Regions from separate parts of the Siccibacter colletis genome, predicted to be linked through region 2. Evidence: predicted binding sites of a transcription regulator. Region 2 holds the regulator's gene; each other region holds the start of a gene.
The links. The regulator Fur, encoded in region 2, represses iron uptake genes when iron is present. The targets are predictions, from matches to a motif close to ATAATAATGAGAACNACTATCAA.
Positions count from the first base shown of each region.

Region 1: a site for Fur is predicted at 3,229-3,251, ahead of exbB (tol-pal system-associated acyl-CoA thioesterase). Genes of this name have one in related genera too.
Region 3: a site for Fur is predicted at 3,892-3,914, ahead of KFZ77_RS11130 (TonB-dependent siderophore receptor). Genes of this name have one in related genera too.

Region 1 covers NZ_CP074352.1:599,574-606,238, reverse strand. The annotation lists gene KFZ77_RS03070 (methyl-accepting chemotaxis protein) at 1-740, opposite strand, end outside; gene KFZ77_RS03065 (SDR family oxidoreductase) at 1,043-1,939, shown strand; gene exbD (TonB system transport protein ExbD) at 2,000-2,425, opposite strand; gene exbB (tol-pal system-associated acyl-CoA thioesterase) at 2,432-3,166, opposite strand; gene metC (cystathionine beta-lyase) at 3,413-4,600, shown strand; gene KFZ77_RS03045 (DedA family protein) at 4,727-5,386, shown strand; gene KFZ77_RS03040 (AraC family transcriptional regulator) at 5,396-6,325, opposite strand; gene yqhD (alcohol dehydrogenase) at 6,519-6,665, shown strand, end outside.
Region 2 covers NZ_CP074352.1:1,153,012-1,159,676, reverse strand. The annotation lists gene seqA (replication initiation negative regulator SeqA) at 1-448, opposite strand, end outside; gene ybfF (esterase) at 641-1,417, shown strand; gene ybfE (LexA regulated protein) at 1,547-1,828, shown strand; gene fldA (flavodoxin FldA) at 1,983-2,513, shown strand; gene fur (ferric iron uptake transcriptional regulator) at 2,809-3,261, shown strand; gene KFZ77_RS05555 (beta-N-acetylhexosaminidase) at 3,350-6,004, opposite strand; gene chiP (chitoporin ChiP) at 6,061-6,665, opposite strand, start outside.
Region 3 covers NZ_CP074352.1:2,301,571-2,308,235, forward strand. The annotation lists gene KFZ77_RS11120 (alpha/beta hydrolase-fold protein) at 336-1,895, shown strand; gene KFZ77_RS11125 (alpha,alpha-trehalase) at 2,005-3,744, shown strand; gene KFZ77_RS11130 (TonB-dependent siderophore receptor) at 3,997-6,120, shown strand; gene KFZ77_RS11135 (GlsB/YeaQ/YmgE family stress response membrane protein) at 6,305-6,559, opposite strand.

The DNA of each region.
Region 1 (6,665 bases), 550 kb from region 2:
GTATCGGAAGCGGCCAGCAACGCATTCACCCCGGCGCTGACCCGGGTTAAGGTGTCGCGCATGGTATCCAGCGTGGTGCTGAAGGTGCGGGCGAACGGCGAGTAGCGTGCGGCATCGTTGACCGCCAGGGTGAGGCACCCCGGCTCACGGTTGATGACCGATGCCAGCCGCGCCACTTCGCTGGCGGAGCGAGCATCCTGCGCCATCCGCACCGCCATCACCATCAGTACCGCAGTCTGCGCCACCACAAACAGCGCGTGGAACACCACCATATGAAAGCCCGGATGCGTAAAGCACACGATGCCGAACAGGTCGTTCTCCTGAAGATAGTTAAACAGCGCATGATGCACCGCCGCCGCCGTGGCGCCCATCAGCAGCGGTCGCCAGTCGCGCCAGGCCAGCAGCGCCGACAACAGCACGAATACCGAGAAGTGATACTCGGTTTCGCCATGCCCCAGCTGAATTAATAGCGCGGCAAAGCCCATCAACGTAAAGGCAAACCACAGCCGGGTGATCAGCCGTCCGGCAAACAGAGTCTTTATCACCGTCGCCAGCCCGGTGAGCGCGCCGCCTGCGACCAGCGCCAGCGACAGATTATGATGGTGCCAGCCAACCCCCAGCGCGATCAGCCACAGCAACCACGTCAGGGACAGCATCAGCCCGTCGGCTTTCAGGCGAATCTGCGAGAGGGTAATTAAGCCAGCGTTATTGTCTGTGTGAGAAAAGGTCATTGTGCTCATTGTTATTATCCAGATGATGGGCAAACGACAGCCCCGGCACGGGCCGGAGAATATTATTAAGGTGGTTCAGATTTAAGCGTAGATGCTCCGCAGACCGCCGCCAGCGTACAAAAAAGATATATCCTTTGCCTGCCGCTTTATTATTTAAGCATTGGTTTTCATTACGTTAATTATTAATTACCGCTGTGCTTGTTACTGCTAAAAATAAGCGAAGCGCACAGTGAGAATATGCTGATTACTATTTCGGATACAGAATAAGGCGCTACCCTTAAGGTAACTTTCTCACTAAGTGGAGCGACCTTATGACAAATAATCAGACGGAGATTCAGGACCCCACCACGCAGTATTACACCGGCGAATATCCTAAACAGAAACAGCCTGCGCCGGGTGTGCAGGCGAAGATGGACCCGGTGCCGGACTGCGGCGAGAAGAGCTATGTCGGTAGCGGACGACTGGCCGGGCGCAAAGCGCTGGTCACGGGCGGCGACTCCGGTATCGGACGTGCGGCGGCCATCGCCTATGCGCGTGAAGGTGCGGACGTGGTCCTGAACTATCTGCCTGATGAGCAGCAGGATGCCGATGAAGTGAAGGCACTGATTGAAGAGGCCGGGCGCAAAGCGGTGCTAATCCCGGGCGATCTCAGTGATGAAACCTTTGCCCGTTCGCTGGTGCATAAATCCATCGAAGCGCTGGGCGGGCTGGATATTCTGGCGCTGGTAGCCGGGAAGCAGGTCGCAGTTGAAGATGTGGCGAACATTACCAGCGAGCAGTTCCAGAAAACCTACGCGATAAACGTCTTCTCGCTGTTCTGGGTTACGCAGGAGGCGCTGCCGCACCTGAAACCGGGGGCCAGTATCATCACCACCTCGTCGATTCAGGCTTATCAGCCAAGCCCGCACCTGCTGGATTACGCATCCACCAAAGCCGCGATCCTGAACTACAGCCGCGGTCTGGCGAAGCAGGTAGCAGAGAAAGGCATTCGCGTGAACGTGGTAGCTCCGGGGCCGATCTGGACCGTACTGCAGGTAGCAGGCGGCCAGCCGCAGGAGAAACTGCCGCAGTTTGGTCAGCAGACGCCGATGAAGCGCGCAGGTCAGCCGGCGGAGCTGGCGGGCATCTACGTCTATCTCGCCAGCCAGGAATCGAGCTACGTTACCGCCGAGGTGCACGGCGTGACGGGCGGCGAGCATCTGGGCTAATCAGGCTTCAGCCATAAAAAAACGCGGCTCACGGGCCGCGTTTTTTATGCTGCACGCAGATTACTGCGCTTTTGCTGTTTCCTGCCCGACCAGGCCAATCTTGAGATAGCCCGCCTGATGCAGCGTATCCATCACGCTCATCATCGTTTCGTAATCCACGGTTTTATCAGCGCGGAAGAAGATCGTGGTGTCCTTCTTGCCTGCAGTCAACGTGTTCAGCGCCGACACCATGTTTTCGCGGGTCACCGCATCGTTACCGATAAACATGGTTTTATCCGCTTTCACCGACAGGTAGACCGGCTTCTCAGGGCGCGGCTGCGGCTGGCTGGTAGAGGCCGGCAGATTCACCTTCACATCCACCGTCGCCAGCGGGGCGGCCACCATAAAGATAATCAGCAGTACCAGCATCACGTCGATAAACGGCGTGACGTTGATTTCGTGCATTTCGCCGTTGTCGTCGAGATCTTCGTTAAGACGCATCGCCATAGGGCATCAACCTAAACGTAATTTTTGCGCGTTACGCACCGGATGTGACGCGGAGCTCGCAGCCAGATCAAGGTCGCGGCTTTGCAGCAGCAATACCTGCGCAGCAACGTCACCCAACGAGGCCTTATGGCCGCCGATCATACGGGCAAAGATGTTGTAGATAACCACCGCCGGGATCGCGGCGACCAGACCGATAGCCGTGGCCAGCAGCGCTTCGGCGATACCAGGTGCTACAACCGCCAGGTTGGTGGTCTGGGTCTGGGCGATACCGATGAAGCTGTTCATGATGCCCCACACGGTGCCGAACAGACCGACGAACGGCGAGATAGCGCCGATGGTGGCGAGGTAGCCGTTGCCCCGGCCCATATGACGACCCGCCGCCGCAACGCGACGCTCAAGGCGGAAGCCGGTGCGCTCTTTAATGCCTTCGTTGTCATCGCTGCCTTCGGACAGCTCACGCTCGTTTTGCGCTTCGTTAATCAGCTGGGCGCTGAGGCTCTTCGCGTGGAAGGACGCCGCCATTTCGCTGGCTTCGTCCAGCGAGCGGGCAGAGGCCAGCTGCTGCTGTTCGCGCTTGAGGCGGCGCTTCTGAGACAGTAATTCCGCACTTTTGCTGAAGAAGATCGCCCAGGTGACAACCGACGCCAGAATCAGGCCAATCATCACCATCTTCACAACGATGTCGGCATGATGATACATACCCCAGACGGAGAGATCCGTCTGCATCAAATTATTACCCACTCTGTATCTCCAGAACGAAATTAGACAAATTCTGCGCGTAATAATATCAAAACGACGTCGAATTGATAGTAGTTCTCATTAGTATTTACAGTGAACCCGCTTCTGACGCCGCTTTCTATGCGGTCGAACAGGAAAGTGCAGCGAACGTATTTTTTTTCGCCAACCTGAAAAAACACCATGACGCGCAGCCGGGGAACGGTGTTAAGGTAGGTTTAGACATCCAGATGGTTAAACAGGTTCACGATTATGTCCGCAAAGCACATTGAAACCGCGCTGGTCACGGCGGGACGCAGCAAGCGATTCACCCAGGGATCGGTCAACAGCGTTATTCAGCGCGCCTCATCGCTGGTATTCGACAGCGTGGCAGCCAAAAAACAGGCCACTGCCGGACGGGCGCAGGGCGAGCTGTTTTATGGCCGCCGCGGCACGCTGACCCACTTTTCGTTACAGGAGGCGATGTGCGAGCTGGAGGGCGGTGCCGGCTGCGCGCTGTTTCCGTGCGGGGCGGCGGCGGTTGCCAATACCATTCTGGCTTTTGTCGAACAGGGCGATCGCGTGCTGATGCCGGTTACCGCCTATGAGCCGACCCAGGATTTCTGCAGCAAAGTGCTGACCCGGATGGGGGTTGCCACCGACTGGTTCGATCCGTCGATCGGTGCCGACATCGCAGCGCTGATCCAGCCGACGACCCGGGTGGTTTTTCTTGAGTCCCCCGGCTCCATCACCATGGAAGTGCCCGACGTGCCGGCCATCGTCGCGGCGGTACGCGCCCGCGCGCCGGATGCGGTGATCGTTATGGACAACACCTGGGCGGCGGGCATTCTATTTAAGGCGCTCGATGCGGGCGTTGATATCTCGGTGCAGGCCGGAACCAAATATCTGGTGGGCCATTCGGACGCGATGATTGGCACCGCGGTGGCCAATGCGCGCTGCTGGGAGCAGCTGCGGGAGAATGCCTATCTGATGGGTCAGATGGTGGATGCGGATACCGCCTACGTCACCAGCCGCGGGCTGCGCACCCTGGGCGTGCGTCTGCGTCAGCATCAGGAGAGCAGTTTACGCATTGCCGAATGGCTTGCTGCGCACCCGCTGGTGGCGCGCGTCAATCACCCGGCGCTGCCGGGCAGTAAGGGCCATGCCTTCTGGCAGCGCGACTTCACCGGCAGCAGCGGGCTGTTCTCGTTTATCCTCACGAAACGCCTGACCGACGACGAGTACGCGCGCTTCCTCGACAACTTCACCCACTTCTCAATGGCGTACTCCTGGGGCGGATTCGAATCGCTGATCCTCGCCAGCCAGCCGGAAGAGATCGCCGCGATCCGTCCGGGCGTCGGGGTTGATTTCACCGGTACCCTGGTGCGGGTACACATTGGTTTAGAAAACGTTGAAGATTTACTCGCGGATTTAGCAGCAGGGTTTGAGCGAATTGTGTAAAGTTGCCCCTGAACCCACAAACCGGCCATATTCCTAAAAAAGTGCCGGTTTGTGATGCCTCTGCGCAAGATGTGCCGGGGCGTTCAGGGTATAATAGCTTTCTTACGCTGTTCCACAGGATCCCTCATGGCTGTCATCGAGAATATTATCGCTGCGCTCTGGCATCACGATTTTGCCGCGCTGGCGGACCCGCATATTGTTGGCATTGTCTATTGCGTTATGTTTGCCACACTGTTCCTGGAAAACGGCCTACTTCCGGCGTCCTTTTTGCCCGGTGACAGTCTGCTGCTGCTGGCGGGCGCGCTTATCGCTCGCGGCGTGATGGATTTCGTGCCGGCGCTGGTGATCCTCACCTCGGCGGCCAGCCTGGGCTGCTGGTTCAGTTATCTGCAGGGCCGCTGGCTCGGCAACACCCGGGTGGTGAAAAGCTGGCTGGCGCAACTGCCGGCGAAATATCATCATCGCGCCACCTGCATGTTTGACCGTCACGGTTTACTGGCTTTGCTGGCGGGCCGCTTCCTCGCCTTCGTGCGCACCCTGCTGCCAACCCTGGCTGGCATCTCCGGGCTTTCCAACCGTCGCTTCCAGATCTTTAACTGGCTGAGCGGCCTGCTGTGGGTCGGGGGCGTTACCGGGCTGGGTTATGCCCTGAGCATGATTCCCTTTGTGAAACGCCACGAAGATCAGGTGATGACCTTCCTGATGATCCTGCCGGTGTTTCTGCTGCTGGCCGGGCTGTGCGGCACCCTGTTCGTGGTGATTAAACGACGCTTCGCAGCGAAATAGCGCGCCGTTTCAGGGGCGCGCTGCCAGTTGCGCCCCGCTCTCCCCCTGCGGCAGCATCCGCATCCGTGCCACATCCTCTCCCGGCGTCACGCCAAAATAACGCTTAAATTCCCGGCTGAACTGCGAGGCGCTTTCATAACCGACTCTTATGGCTGCGGTACTCACCTTGACGCCATCATGCAGCATCATGATGCGCGCCTTATGCAGGCGATAGGTCTTCAGATACTGCAGCGGCGAGGTGCTGGTAATGGATTTGAAGTTGTGGTGAAACGCCGAGACGCTCATGTTGGCTTCCGCCGCCAGCTGGTCCACGCTGAGGTTTTCGGTGTACTGGGCTTCGATGCGTTTCAGCACCCGGCTTATCAGGCTGAAGTGGGTCTGCCGGCTCACCAGCGCCAGCAGCGCGCCACCGCACGGGCCGGTGAGCACCTGATAAAGGATCTCGCGCACGATCTGGCGGCCAAGGATCCGGCAGTCGAGCGGGCGTTCCATCACGTCCAGCAGCCGCTCAGCGGCGCAGAGGATCTCATCGGTGAGCGTGGCGGAATTGATACCGCTGCTCAGCGGGGCGGGTTGGAACCGCGTGTCCTCGCCGATGTCCATCAGCAGCGCCTGCAGCTGATGCATATCGATATTGATGCGCAGCCCGGCCAGCGGGGTTTCCGGCGTGGCGGCGGTTTCGCACTCAAACGGCAGCGGCACCGTCAGCAGCAGGTATTCACTGGCGTCATAGCGAAACACGCGGTTATTGAGGTAGCCGGTTTTCTGGCCGGAAAAGAGAAAAATGATACCCGGCTGATACATCACCGGCGTGCGCGGGTAAGGCTGGGTGCCGTAGAGCAGGTCCACGTCCGGCAACCCTTCTGCAGGAATTTTATTATTAACTTTCAGAAAGTTAATTTTTTCAGTCAGCTGTTTGCAAATCGCCGTCCGGTTCATGGCTTCGTGCTCCGCAACGTTATGTTCATTGCCGCAGTGTGCTGAAAAACACCCTGTTTCTCCAGCCCTCTGGAGAAATGGGCAAGATAACGGCAGGAATATGCATTGAGCGCCTCTCGCCCCGCGCTCACAATAAATCCCATCAGGCGGCCCGTTGGCTGCCACCCGTTCCACTCATTTTGGGAAGCGAGCCATGAATAATTTCAATCTTCACACCCCCACCCGCATTCTGTTCGGACAAGGCGCCATCAGCGATCTGCGTGCGCAGATCCCCGCCGATGCCCGGGTGCTGATCACCTGGGGCGGCGGCAGCGTAAAATCCACCGGCGTGCTGGACCAG
Region 2 (6,665 bases):
TATTGGTGATCACCCAGTACGGCGTACCGGGAACGTGTTTGGGCTTAGTCTGATTACCGCTGTGCAACAGCGTTTGCTCATCCCCGGCGAAATAGACACGGGTGCGGCCATGAAGCGAGTCGGTGGCGGCGGCAAACGCGGAGGCATCCAATGAGTAGAGTGTAGACAGAACCAGCATGAAACGATTGACGGCTTTGCGCTGCTCGGCGTAATCGTCCGACAGCAGCAGCTCACGCATCGCCCGCACGCGATCTTTGACCGGGCTGACCGGCTTCTGCTCGGTGGCAGCCACCGCAACGGCGGGTGCAACGGTAGCCGGGGCCGCGGCGTCACGGGAGGCGGCAACTTTCAGCATGCGCCGTAAAATGTCCGACGCGCTCTCACCAATATGCTGCGTGTGGCTGGCAATATAGCGGTAAAGGTCGTCATCAACTTCAATCGTTTTCATCTTCATCCAGTGCAATATCTTCTCTGAATACAAGTCGTTGGGACGTTGGGATTATAGAAGCAAAAACCCAACAGCGAATAGCGTCAAACCAGGAAGGCGGCAAAAGTCAGATTAAACTGGAATCTTGCGGCCGGGCGGCAGAATGGTCAACATGATACCCTATCCTTACGGACTCAAAAAAAGAACTTTGCCATGAAATTGAACAGCCGAGCGCAATCTGCGCAACAACCGAACAACAATTCTCCCATCGTGCTGGTTCACGGGCTGTTTGGCAGCCTGGACAACCTCGGCGTGCTGGCGCGCGACCTGGTGGCGGATCACGATGTGCTGTCGGTAGATATGCGAAATCATGGCCTTTCTCCGCGTGCAGACGAGATGACCTACCCGGCGATGGCGCAGGATCTGGTCGATACCCTGGACGAACAGGGGCTGGATAAGGTGACGCTGATTGGCCATTCGATGGGCGGCAAAGCGGTAATGGCCGTCAGCGCCCTCGCGCCGGAGCGCATTGCGAATCTGGTGGCGATCGACATCGCGCCGGTCAGCTACGACGTGCGCCGTCACGACGAGATTTTCGCGGCGATCAATGCGGTCACCGACGCCGGTGCGACCAGCCGAACGGCGGCAGCAGACGTGATGCGCACGCACATCGCCGAAGAGGGCGTGATCCAGTTTCTGCTGAAGTCGTTCGCCAACGGTGAATGGCGCTTCAACGTCCCTGCCCTGTGGGATCAGTATCATCACATCATCGGCTGGGAAGCTGTGCCGGCCTGGCCGCACCCGGCGCTGTTTATCCGCGGCGGAAATTCGCCTTACGTGACCGAGAGCCATCGCGAGGCGCTGCTGGCGCAGTTCCCCCAGGCGCGGGCGCACGTCATCGCCGGGGCGGGTCACTGGGTGCACGCCGAGAAGCCGCAGGCGGTGCTGCGCGCCATTCGCCGCTTCCTGAATGTTGAATTATCTGACTAAAAACAGACCGACCAGCCACTCCGGGGCGTTAACGCGTTGGCGCGCGCTACGCCCTCATGTATGATGGCGCGCTGTTAATACGCCCCGACGCACCCGGGCAGCCTGTTTCTCCTGTCTCAAATTTCTATCATGGCAAAAGAACAAACCGATCGTACGACACTTGATCTGTTCGCGCACGAGCGTCGCCCCGGTCGCCCGAAGACGAACCCCCTGACGCGTGATGAGCAGCTGCGCATCAATAAACGCAACCAGCTGAAGCGCGACAAAGTTCGCGGGCTTAAGCGCGTCGAGCTGAAACTCAACGAAGAGGCGGTAGACGCCCTCAATCAACTGGCCCAGGCGCGCGACATCAGCCGTAGCGAGCTTATCGAAGAGATGCTGCTCGCCCAGCTCAATACCCTCAAACCTTAACAACGCCCCGGCGAAAAAAGCATCGTCATGTTGCAGTCTGTGCACACCGGTATGATAGCGGTTTCCGCACTCTTCTCTGTTCTGCTATGATTGCCGTTATCTGTGGGCATTTTGCCGCTACCATACTATTTAGTTTCAAGAGGTTATTTAACTCATGGCAATCGTAGGCATTTTCTTCGGCAGCGACACCGGCAATACCGAAAATATCGCAAAAACCATTCAAAAACAGATTGGTAAAGATGTTGCTGAGGTGCATGACATTGCTAAAAGCAGCAAAGAAGATCTGGAAGCGTTCGACATCCTGCTGCTGGGCATTCCGACCTGGTACTACGGCGAAGCGCAGTGCGACTGGGATGATTTCTTCCCGACGCTTGAAGAAGTCGACTTCAACGGCAAGCTGGTAGCGCTGTTTGGCTGCGGCGACCAGGAAGATTATGCGGAATACTTCTGCGATGCGCTGGGCACCATCCGCGACATCATCGAACCGCGTGGCGCAACCATCGTCGGCCACTGGCCAACGGCGGGTTACCACTTTGAAGCGTCCAAAGGACTGGCAGATGACGATCACTTTGTTGGCCTCGCCATTGATGAAGATCGCCAGCCTGAACTGACCGCTGAGCGCGTCGAGAAATGGGTTAAACAGGTTTCTGAGGAACTGCATCTGCAGGACATCATCAACGCCTGATTTTTGAACGGCGTAAATCGCTGATTTGCGCCGTTTTGATAGATAAAACCAATAAAAATAATTGCTACAAGTTTGTAACTTTCCCATTCAACTCTGTACAATGTCCTCCTGGTTAACCGAGTGAAACCCCTATTAATTGTGGCGCCATTCCGGTTTTTAAGCACACTTTCGGATTGGTACTTGCGATTTTCATTTAACTCAGGCAGTTCTATAATGAGTCGCATTCAACACAAGATATCCGGTTATTCTGCTTCGTTTACCGGAGCGAATCGCAAAGCAACAGGACAGATTCCGCATGACTGACAACAATACCGCATTAAAGAAGGCTGGCCTGAAAGTCACGCTTCCTCGATTAAAAATCCTCGAAGTGTTACAGGGTCCAGATAACCATCATGTCAGCGCGGAAGAACTTTATAAGCGTCTGATCGACATGGGCGAAGAAATTGGTCTGGCGACCGTCTATCGCGTACTGAACCAGTTCGACGACGCCGGCATCGTAACGCGCCACAACTTCGAAGGCGGCAAGTCCGTATTCGAACTGACGCAGCAGCATCACCACGATCACCTGATCTGCCTCGACTGCGGCAAGGTTATCGAATTCAGCGATGACTCTATCGAGCAGCGCCAGCGTGAAATCGCCACCCGTCACGGCATTCGCCTGACCAACCACAGTCTCTACCTCTACGGCCACTGCGCCGAAGGCGACTGCCGCGAAGAAGATAACGCGCACGAAATCAGCGAAAAATAAGTCGCAACGAGAAAACCGGCAGATGCCGGTTTTTTTATGCCTGACGCTAAAAAAGCCAGCCCGCAGGCTGGCCTGTGGCAGATAACGCTTAGCCTTTAACGCTGTCGACGCGGCTGAAACGCTTGCCGTCCGCGCTGACGCTCCGCACCTGCACTTCCCCGCTCACCGCCGGACGCTGCTTATCATCATAGCGCTGCCAGGTTTTACCGGTGTCGAGCGAGTACTCCAGCGTCACGCCGGGCAGGCTGACGTTGGCGTCCAGCACGCCGTTAACGATACGCGCTCCCGGTACCGGCAGGCGGTACTGCACGCCCGCTTTATCGAGCTTCGCCAGCTCGCGGCTGCCCACCAGACTGGCAAATCGCACCCAGTCATTGTGCAGCGCTTTTACATCCACCTGATGCGTCTCGCCGCCCTTATACTCACGCCCCTGCTGATAGTCCTGCTCCCAGCTGGCGCGATGCCAGGCACGTTCTGCCACCGCGATCAGACGGGGATAGATCATGTACTCCATCTGCTGGTCGGTGCGCACCACTTCGCTCCACAGCTGCGCAGAGAGGCCATACGCGCCAGGCCAGGGTTTATCGGATTTCGCCGTGAACGCATTGCCGTCGCGATCCACAGAGGTTTCCGCGTTTTGCGGCAGGTTGTCCGGGGCGAAACTGAAGATTTTACGTTCATCGCTGAAACGCGTGCCCCAGTAATAGCCGCTCTCCTGCGGATGCACCTCATTCGGGAAATCAAGGTAGACGTAATCCGGATTAGAAATCACCACCCGGAAGCCTTTGTTCGCCCAGACGCTGGCGCTGTCGAAGCCGCCCCAGTAGAGCGTATCCCAGAAGTTAACGTTCACCGCTTTGGTGGCGAAAGCGCTGGCATCTCTGGCGTCTTTCAACCCATCCTGCCAGGCCTGCATCGCCTCAATACCGTGGGCATTAACCAGCTTGCTCACCTCGACGCCAAAATAGCTGGAGAGATGATCCACATCGGCCACGTTGCCGGCTTTCACCATCGCCTGACAGGCGGCAGATTTCGCCCAGGGTTTGTCCTGTTTGCTCTGGTCGATAATGCCCTTGCCGGCTTCCGGCTTCGCCTGGTCGGTGTAACCGGTACCGAGGTAGATATTTTTCGCTTCGTCGCCGCCGAAATGCCAGGTGGTTAGCGGCTGACCTGCCTCGCGGTGCATCTGCTGCATTTCGCCGATCACCTTATCGACGAAGCGGCGCGACGCATCGAGGCACGGATTGAGATACCCGGTGCGGTTGTAGTACTGCACGCCGGTGGTGTTGGAGGTGTCGGTGGGATCGAGCAGGCGGAATTCACTGGCCGCTTTTTCATCCCCTGCCTTCATCAACCGATCGTAGCGCGCTTCCATCGCGATAGTCGCCGCGCGTGCATGGGCTGGCATATCGATCTCCGGGATCACCTCAATGTGACGCGCGGCGGCGAATTTCACGATCTCTATGTAGTCCGCTCGGGTAAAGAACCCGCTGCCGTTGTTATTGCTGTCGGGGCCGGAGCCAAGCTGCGGCAGCAGACAGGTTTTCTCACTCGGATCGTGACAGCGCTTGCTGCCGATGTCGGTCAGTTCCGGCAGGCCGGGGATCTCAATGCGCCAGCCTTCATCATCGCTAAGGTGGAAGTGGAATTTATTCAGCTTGTACGCCGCCATCTGGTCGAGCAGGCGCAGTACCGCCGCTTTCGTGTGGAAATTGCGCCCGACATCAAGATGAATCCCCCGGTACGCAAAGCGTGGCGCATCGCTGGCTTCCAGCGCGGCGATTTTTTGTTCTCCGCTTGCAGGGATCAGGGACAGCAGCGACTGCACGCCGTAGAACGCCCCCGCCTCGTCAAGACCGGTAATCACGGCCTCATTTTTATCGATGGTCAACCGGTACGCCCCTGGCACTGCCGCCGCACCGCTAAACGCGGCTTTATCAATCTGCGCGCGCACCGGATATGCCCCGCCGGTATTGACGCCAAGCTGGCTGAAGCGCTGCATCAGTGCCTGCTGGCTGTTCGCTTTCAGCGCCGTAAGGTCAGGCTTCACGCCGCCGCTGAGATCGATATCCTGGCCCTGCACTTTGACCTGCTGCGGGGTCGGCACAATCTGGCCGCGCAGCGCTGGCGCGTTGAGCATCTTCACATCGCTGTTTTTCTCAAAGCGCGCCTCGGCGGTCATCAGGATATTGTTATCCTCCGCCGTGCGTTTCCACTGCTCGCCGAGCGGCGTGACAAACTGGGTCAGATCTTCGGTATCGGTACTGGCAATGGTTTTCGGCGAAGCGCCGTCGGCGGTCACGTACCAGCGTGGCAGCACGTCAGTGACAAACAGCTGCCAGTACTCATTAACAATCGGGATCTCAACCTTCTCCCCGGCCGGAAAGCCGGTGAAGGCGTCGGTCGGCTCAAGCTTGTGCAGATCGCCCATCACGTGGGTGACTTTAAACTGCGGATTATCGACGCGCAGGATCTGACGAATGCTGTGGAACCAGATGACCCAGTCTTTACTGGTCACCGCATCGCCGTGGTTGGTCAGCGCGATCACCGCTTTGTTGCACGACGCCCAGTCTGCACCAAGCTGCGCGCAGTCCACACCGTGCAGCGCCGCCTGATTATCCTTGACGGCATAATTCAGCCCGAAGTGGCTGATGCGGTCTACGGTGGCCTGGTCTGCCAGCGCCGTCCCGCTAAATACGCCCAGCAGCGCTGTGGCGATCACACTCAGATTGCATCGTTTCATACGGTTGTCCTTAAAATGAGAGCGTACTGGCGCAACCGGCGGCCGCGCCGGGTCAGTCAGAGAAGGGTAAAGGGCGCGATAACCATAAACTTCACGTCGCGCTCGTCCTGAAAGATATTGCCGTAGCCCCCGCCGTAGCTGGGAATGTCGGAGTGGTTGTCGTACTCGGTGAAGTGCAGCTTAAATAGCGTGCCCTTAGCGCGTCCGTCCTGCACGGTGTATGACGCATCGAGGCTGTAAGCGGATTCTTTGATGTTATTGCTGGCGATGGACTGGCGTTCACCGTTGCCGTCCAGCGCCCAGCTGGCGGGTTTAGCGTCCCAAGCGTAAGCATAAGACGCCCCTACCGCCCAGCCCGCCAGATCCCAGTTGCTGAGATCGTACATCGCGCCAAAGAACAGCGCTTTTTCACCGTTGGCGTTGAAGTCCGAGCGGTTGTCCCACCAGATGTCGAGTCGACCGTTGGAGGAGGCATAGGTCGGGGTCATACGCTGGAGAAAGTAGCCCTGCTGCCCCTCGGCTTTCACCATCGTGCCTTCGAGGCGTAAATCGACCTGGCCAAGCTTGTACCCGAAGGTGAGCGCCTGCAGCCAGGCGGTGCCGTCGTAGATATCATTGAGGGTGGCATTTTCAGCTTTATCGCGGGCGCCATAAAACTGGT
Region 3 (6,665 bases), 1.1 Mb from region 2:
CGTAGTTGTAAAAACTAAAAACGAAACGCAAGCCGGGAAAATTACAACGATACCAATTGTAGGCACAAACTTTTTTGTGTCGGGGGATATAATTTTTCCGGACCGCCATTGTGGAATGGCACCAGTAATGTCGTTACCAGTTCCGTTGGCTGTCAGCTAAGTAACCGCAATATTCAGGTTCCGTTTGGTAATATCGACAGCACCAGTTTTCAGAATACTGGTTACACCACCAGCGCACACACGTTTTCTGTCGATCTCACCTGGCAGTAACGCAGCGTCCAGTTGAAAATAATTCGCATTTACATTAGCGTAACGGCTTTCATCGGATGAAGGTGATGCGCATGAACTGGATCACGCTGGGATTACTGACCGGAACGCTGATGGCTTCGGGCGAAGCACTGGCCTGCGAGCCTTTGCCCATGACCGGCAAAAAACAGGGGCACTTTGATGCCAGCGGTAAACTTTGCTTTACCCTGCCGGTAGTCGCTGAGAACTACGTTACCGCTGAATTAAGCGGGGCCATCGACGCCGGGCTGCGGCGTGGGGAGCAGCCATATCGCGAGCTGCTGCGCCACGGGCCGTCAGAAGGTAATCATCAGCTACTGTTCGCGCTACCGCATCAGCAGACCACAACCCTGCACCTCTCCGGTAAGCCAAACCAGCCGTGGAGTCTGAGCTGGCATATCAGGGCCGCCACGCCCCTTGAGCGTCGCCAGACTCCGGCTCCGGTCAGCCCCACGTTGCAACGTCTCAGCGCCCGCCTCGCCGCCGGGGAAAGCAGCGAGGCGTTCTGGCGCAGCATAGCGACCCGGGGCACGCCGCTGATAGAGCCTTACGATGCGCGCCACAAGCGGGTGACCTTCCTGTGGCGCGGCGACCAGCGCAATGTCTACCTGTTTGGCTCCCCGGCGGGGGATCAGGTGCCGCTGTTTCGCCTTGCCGACAGCGACGTCTGGTTTCGCAGCTTCGTTGTCCCCGCCGATACGCTGATGCAGTACCGTTTTTCCCCCGACGTACCGGCAATACCCGACTCGCCCCTCGCGCAGCATCGCGCGATTCTGGTCAACGCCCAGGCCGATCCGCTCAACCCGCGCAGCGGCAAACCGGGTTCCCACGACCGCTGGAACCACGCGTCCTTACTCGATCTCACCCGGCAGCGCGACTGCACTGCCGCAGCGATGGCACATCCGCTGACCGCAGGCGCACTGACCCGCAGCCGCTTCTACAGCGACCGACTGGACAACGAGCGTGATATTCAGATCTATCGTCCGCATCGGGCCGCGGCATGGACGCTGATGCTGTTCGACGGCAACGTCTACCAGCAGGAGCAGCGCATCGTTAACGTGCTGGATGCGCTTATTGCCCGTGGCGAACTCCCTCCGGTCAATCTGGTGCTGATCGACAGCCTCGATCTGGCGCGCCGCGCTCAGGAGCTGACCCCGAACCCGGTATTTGCCGATGTGATGGCGCAGGAGCTGCGTCCCTGGCTGAGCGCCCGTGGGCTGCCCCTGCATGCCTCGCACACGATCCTTTCCGGTTCCAGCTACGGTGGCCTCGCCGCGGCATGGGTGGCCCTGCGCTATCCGCAACTGTTCGGCAACGTCCTGAGCCTCTCCGGATCTTACTGGTGGGCACCGAAAGGTGAACCCGCCAGCTGGCTCACCCGGGAATACCAGCGTGCGCCACGCCAGCCGATACGCTTCTGGCTGCAGGCTGGCACGTTCGAGATCGACGGTCCAGACAACGGCATCTACCTGAACAATCTTGAATTTGAGCAGGTGCTGCGCAGCAAAGGCTACCCGGTCAGTTTTCATCCCACCGCCAGCGGACATGATTACAGCGGCTGGTGCGAGGCGCTGGTGACGGGCCTGCGGCATTTTAGCGGGCCGCGCTGACAAAAATGGCGCAGCGCGCCCCCGCGTCGGCAAAATTCGTCTAAGGTTTTCATTGGGTTGATCGCAATCGCAGTGGGTTCGGCAACCCACCCGAAAAGGAGATTTATCGATGACTACACCCGTTTTGCGTCGTTCCACCTCGCTGCTGTTTGCCGTACAACTGGCTCTGGGTGGCGCATTCTTTATGCTTTCCACGCCGACTGCGCTGGCACAGGAAGCCCAGGCACAGAGCCAACCGCAGCCGCCTGACGTGCTGCTTGGCCCACTGTTTACCGCAGTACAAAGTGCGAAGCTGTTCCCGGATCAGAAAACTTTTGCCGACGCGGTGCCAAAAAGCGATCCGCTGATGATTCTGGCCGACTACCGCATGCAGCGTAACCAGTCCGGCTTCGATCTGCGCCACTTCGTCAACGTCAACTTCACGCTCCCTGCCGAGGGCGAAAAGTATGTGCCGCCGGAAGGCCAGAACCTGCGCGAGCATATTGACGGCCTGTGGCCGGTGCTGACGCGCACCACCGATACCGCCGGCAAGTGGGATTCCCTACTGCCGCTGCCGGAGTCCTACGTGGTGCCGGGTGGACGTTTCCGCGAGGTCTATTACTGGGACAGCTACTTCACCATGCTGGGCCTTGCCGAAAGTGGGCGCTGGGACAATATCGAAGACATGGTGGCGAACTTCGCCCATGAGATCGATGCCTGGGGACACATCCCTAACGGCAACCGCAGCTACTACCTGAGCCGCTCCCAGCCGCCATTCTTCTCCTTTATGGTCGAACTGCTGGCGACCCATGATAAGGACGCGTTGAAAACATACCTGCCGCAGCTCAAAAAAGAGTATGCGTACTGGATGGAAGGCAGCGATGCGCTGGCTCCGGGCGAAGCGCACAAACGGGTGGTGAAGCTGAAGGATGGCTCGCTGCTGAACCGCTACTGGGACGATCGCGACACACCCCGCACCGAATCCTGGCTCGATGATGTCACCACCGCGAAAAACAACCCGGATCGCCCGGCCACCGAAATCTATCGCGATTTGCGTGCCGGAGCGGCCTCGGGCTGGGACTTCAGCTCGCGCTGGATGGATAATCCGCAGCAGCTGGGGTCGATACACACCACGCACATCGTGCCGGTGGATCTCAACGCCCTGCTCTATCAGCTGGAGAAAACCCTTGCCAGCGCCAGTACTGCGGCAGGCGACAGCGCGGGTGCTGCACGCTATAACGCGCTGGCGAATGACCGCCAGCGGGCAATTGAAGCCAACCTGTGGAACGACAAACAGGGGTGGTATGCGGATTACGATCTGCGCAAGCAGGCGGTACGCGATCAGCTGACGGCAGCCGCCCTGTATCCGCTCTACGTGAAAGCCGCTGCCCGGGATCGCGCCGACAAAGTAGCCGCCGCCACGCGGGCGCAGTTGCTGAAAGCCGGCGGGCTGGCAACCACCACCGTGAACAGCGGTCAGCAGTGGGATGCCCCGAACGGCTGGGCGCCGCTGCAGTGGGTGGCGACCGAAGGGCTCATCAACTACGGGCAGAAGGACCTGGCGATGGACGTCACCTGGCGCTTCCTGACCAACGTCCAGCACACCTACAACCGCGAGCACAAGCTGGTGGAGAAATATGATATCAGCTCTACCGGCACCGGTGGCGGCGGCGGTGAATACCCGCTGCAGGACGGCTTTGGCTGGACCAACGGCGTGACGCTGAAAATGCTCGATCTGCTGTGTGGCAAAGAGACGCCGTGCGACGAGGTGCCGGAAACCCGTCCGGGCAGCACGCCGAGCACGACACCAGCACAGGCGGCGCAGCCCGCTGCACAACCGCAAACTGCCGCCCCGGCTTCCGCGCAGTAACCCCTCCCCCTGCTACCATTTCTGGTAGCAGGGTTTTTACCCCTTTTTACGCTCTCGCCTGACGTGCTGCGGGATTGCAGTTAAATCCGCAGTAAATCAACGGCTTTACGCTTCGCGTTTCAAACATTCACCGCTTGAAACCAACAAACAATAACGATAATAATTCGCATTCTGTTTTCACTTCTGCCTCTGCGGCCCGCTTATCGCCGGGCGGCGGAGCTGCTTTGCCACCTTGATGCCAGGGATATGAACATGACGAAGGTTTTTAAACTTAAGCGCCCGGTGCTGCTGTGCGCGCTGGCGCTGTCCACCAGCCAGGTTTTTGCGGCGGAAGATACCGTGGTGGTCACCGCCGCACCGGCGCAGACCGCTACCTCTCCCACTGAGGGATATACGGTAAAGAGCAGCACCGGTGCTACCAAAACTGACCAGCCGCTGATCACCACTGCCCAGTCGGTGTCGGTGGTGACGCGTCAGCAGATGGAAGATCAGGGTGCCAGCAACTTTAACGAAGCGCTAAGCTACACCCCCGGCGTGTTCAGCAACATCGGCGGCGGCGCGTCACGTTTCGACGCCATCGGCCTGCGCGGTTTCCACGGCGGCGACGTCGATAACCTGTTCCTCGACGGTATGCGCCTGATGAGCGATGGCGGCAGCCATAATATTTTGCAGATCGATCCGTGGTTTATTGAGCGCGTGGACGTAATCAAGGGTCCGTCCTCGTCGCTGTACGGTCAGACTATCCCCGGCGGGCTGGTCAACCTGACCTCAAAGCGCCCGCAGTTCCGCTCTGAAGGCCACTTCCGCCTCTCCGCCGGGACGCAGAACACGAAATCCGGTGCCTTCGACTATACCGATGCCATCAACGACCAGTGGGCCTTCCGCATCACCGGCATCACGCGCAATACCGATACCCAGTACGACAACACCCGGGAAGAGCGCTACGCCATCTCCCCGTCGCTGCTGTGGCAGCCGAGCGAAGACACCAGCCTGCTGCTGCGCGCCTACCTGCAGAAAGATCCCTCCGGCGGCTATCACGGTTCGGCGCCGATCGAAGGGGCGCTGTATGCCCGTAACGGCCACAAGCTGCCCAACAGCTACAACGAAGGCGACCGCCTCGATGGCTACCAGCGCCGCGAACAGCTTTACAGCGTCGAGTTCAATCACCGCTTCGACGATGTCTGGTCGCTACACTCCAGCGGGAGCTACACCCACAGCAACGCGAATCTCGCTCAGGTGTATCAGAAAGGCTGGGAGGGCGACAGCAATCTGCTGAACCGCGGCTACGTTGGCTCGCAGGACTCGCTCGATGCATGGTCCACCGATAACCGCCTGCAGGCCGATTTCGCTACCGGCGAGGTGAAGCACACCTTGACGCTGGGTGCGGAATATCACCGCTTCCGTAATGATATTCTTAGCACCGTAGGCAGCGCCGCGCTTCTGAACCCGTTCACCGGCGAAGCCACGCAAACGGGTCACGTCATCAACGATGCCTATACCAACGACAACAACCGCCGCTACTACCAGGCCGGGGTTTATCTGCAGGACGATCTGGAGTGGAACCGCTGGCACGTCGCGCTCTCCGGGCGCTACGATCGCGTGGTGTCGAAGCAGGTAAGCAATACCTTTAACACCGCATATCGCCGTTCAGATGATAAGGTTAGCGGCCGTGCATCGGTGCTCTACGCCTTTGAGAACGGCCTCTCGCCATACCTGAGCTACAGCCAGGCGCTGACGCCGTCGATCCTGCAAAGCGCCACCGGTGAACTGCTGCAGCCGAGCACCGCCGAGCAGTACGAAGCCGGCCTGAAGTATCAGCCGCCAGGCACCAGTGATATGTACAGCATCGCCATCTTCGATCTTACCCAGGAAGATGTCTCCCAGCGTGATGAGAACGTAGAGCCAGCCACTTACTACGCGGCCGGGGACGTGCACTCCCAGGGCGTGGAACTGGAAGCGCGTAACCAGATCACCCCGCGTCTGAGCGCCATTGCGGGCTACACCTGGAACCGCGTCAAGTTTGAAAATTCGCTCGGCGGCAAAGACGGCAATACGCCGCTGATGACGCCGGATCAGATGGCCTCGTTCTGGGCACACTATCAGTTCGACTACGGCATCAGCGCCGGCGCCGGGGTGCGTTACATCGGTAAACAGTGGGCCGAGGATCAGAACAGCAACCGTATCGGGTCAGTGACGCTGATGGATGCGATGGTGAAAGCGGATCTGGGCGCGTGGAACAGCGCACTGAAAGGGGCGTTCGTGCAGGTTAATGCCAATAACCTCACCGACCGCGAATACGTGTCGGGCTGCTACACCACTAACTGCTACTGGGGTGCCGAACGCACGGTAGTAGCAACCGTCGGCTACGACTTCTGATTAAAAACGGCGTATTACTGCCCCGGGAGAAGTAAGCCTGCGCACCCGCTACCCATACGAAGGTGGATGCGCTGCGCTTACCGACCCTGTGCATTAATGGTCGAACGCACGGTAGTAGCACCGTCGAGGATGACTGGTGATAAAAAAAACGGCCCATCAGGGCCGTTTTCTTCAAAATAGCGACTTAGTTGCGACGCACAAGTCGATAGATAGCCAGTACCACAATCGCACCCACTACGGCGACCATGAAGCTGCCCAGGTTGAATCCGGTTACGTCCCCACCGATACCAAAGAAAGTGGCGAGCCAGCCGCCGACAACCGCACCCACGATACCGAGAATAATGGTCAGGATGACACCGCCACCGTCACGGCCAGGCATGATGAATTTAGCGATTACACCTGCGATCAGGCCGAATACAATCCACGCCAGGATACCCATGTTTAACGTCCTCTTTAGTTGTGATTCCGGATGACGTCTCAGACCAGTTGCTGAGGCCGTCGTGAACTAAGTATAGGCAAGGAATTGAAAAAGGTGAGGAATATCA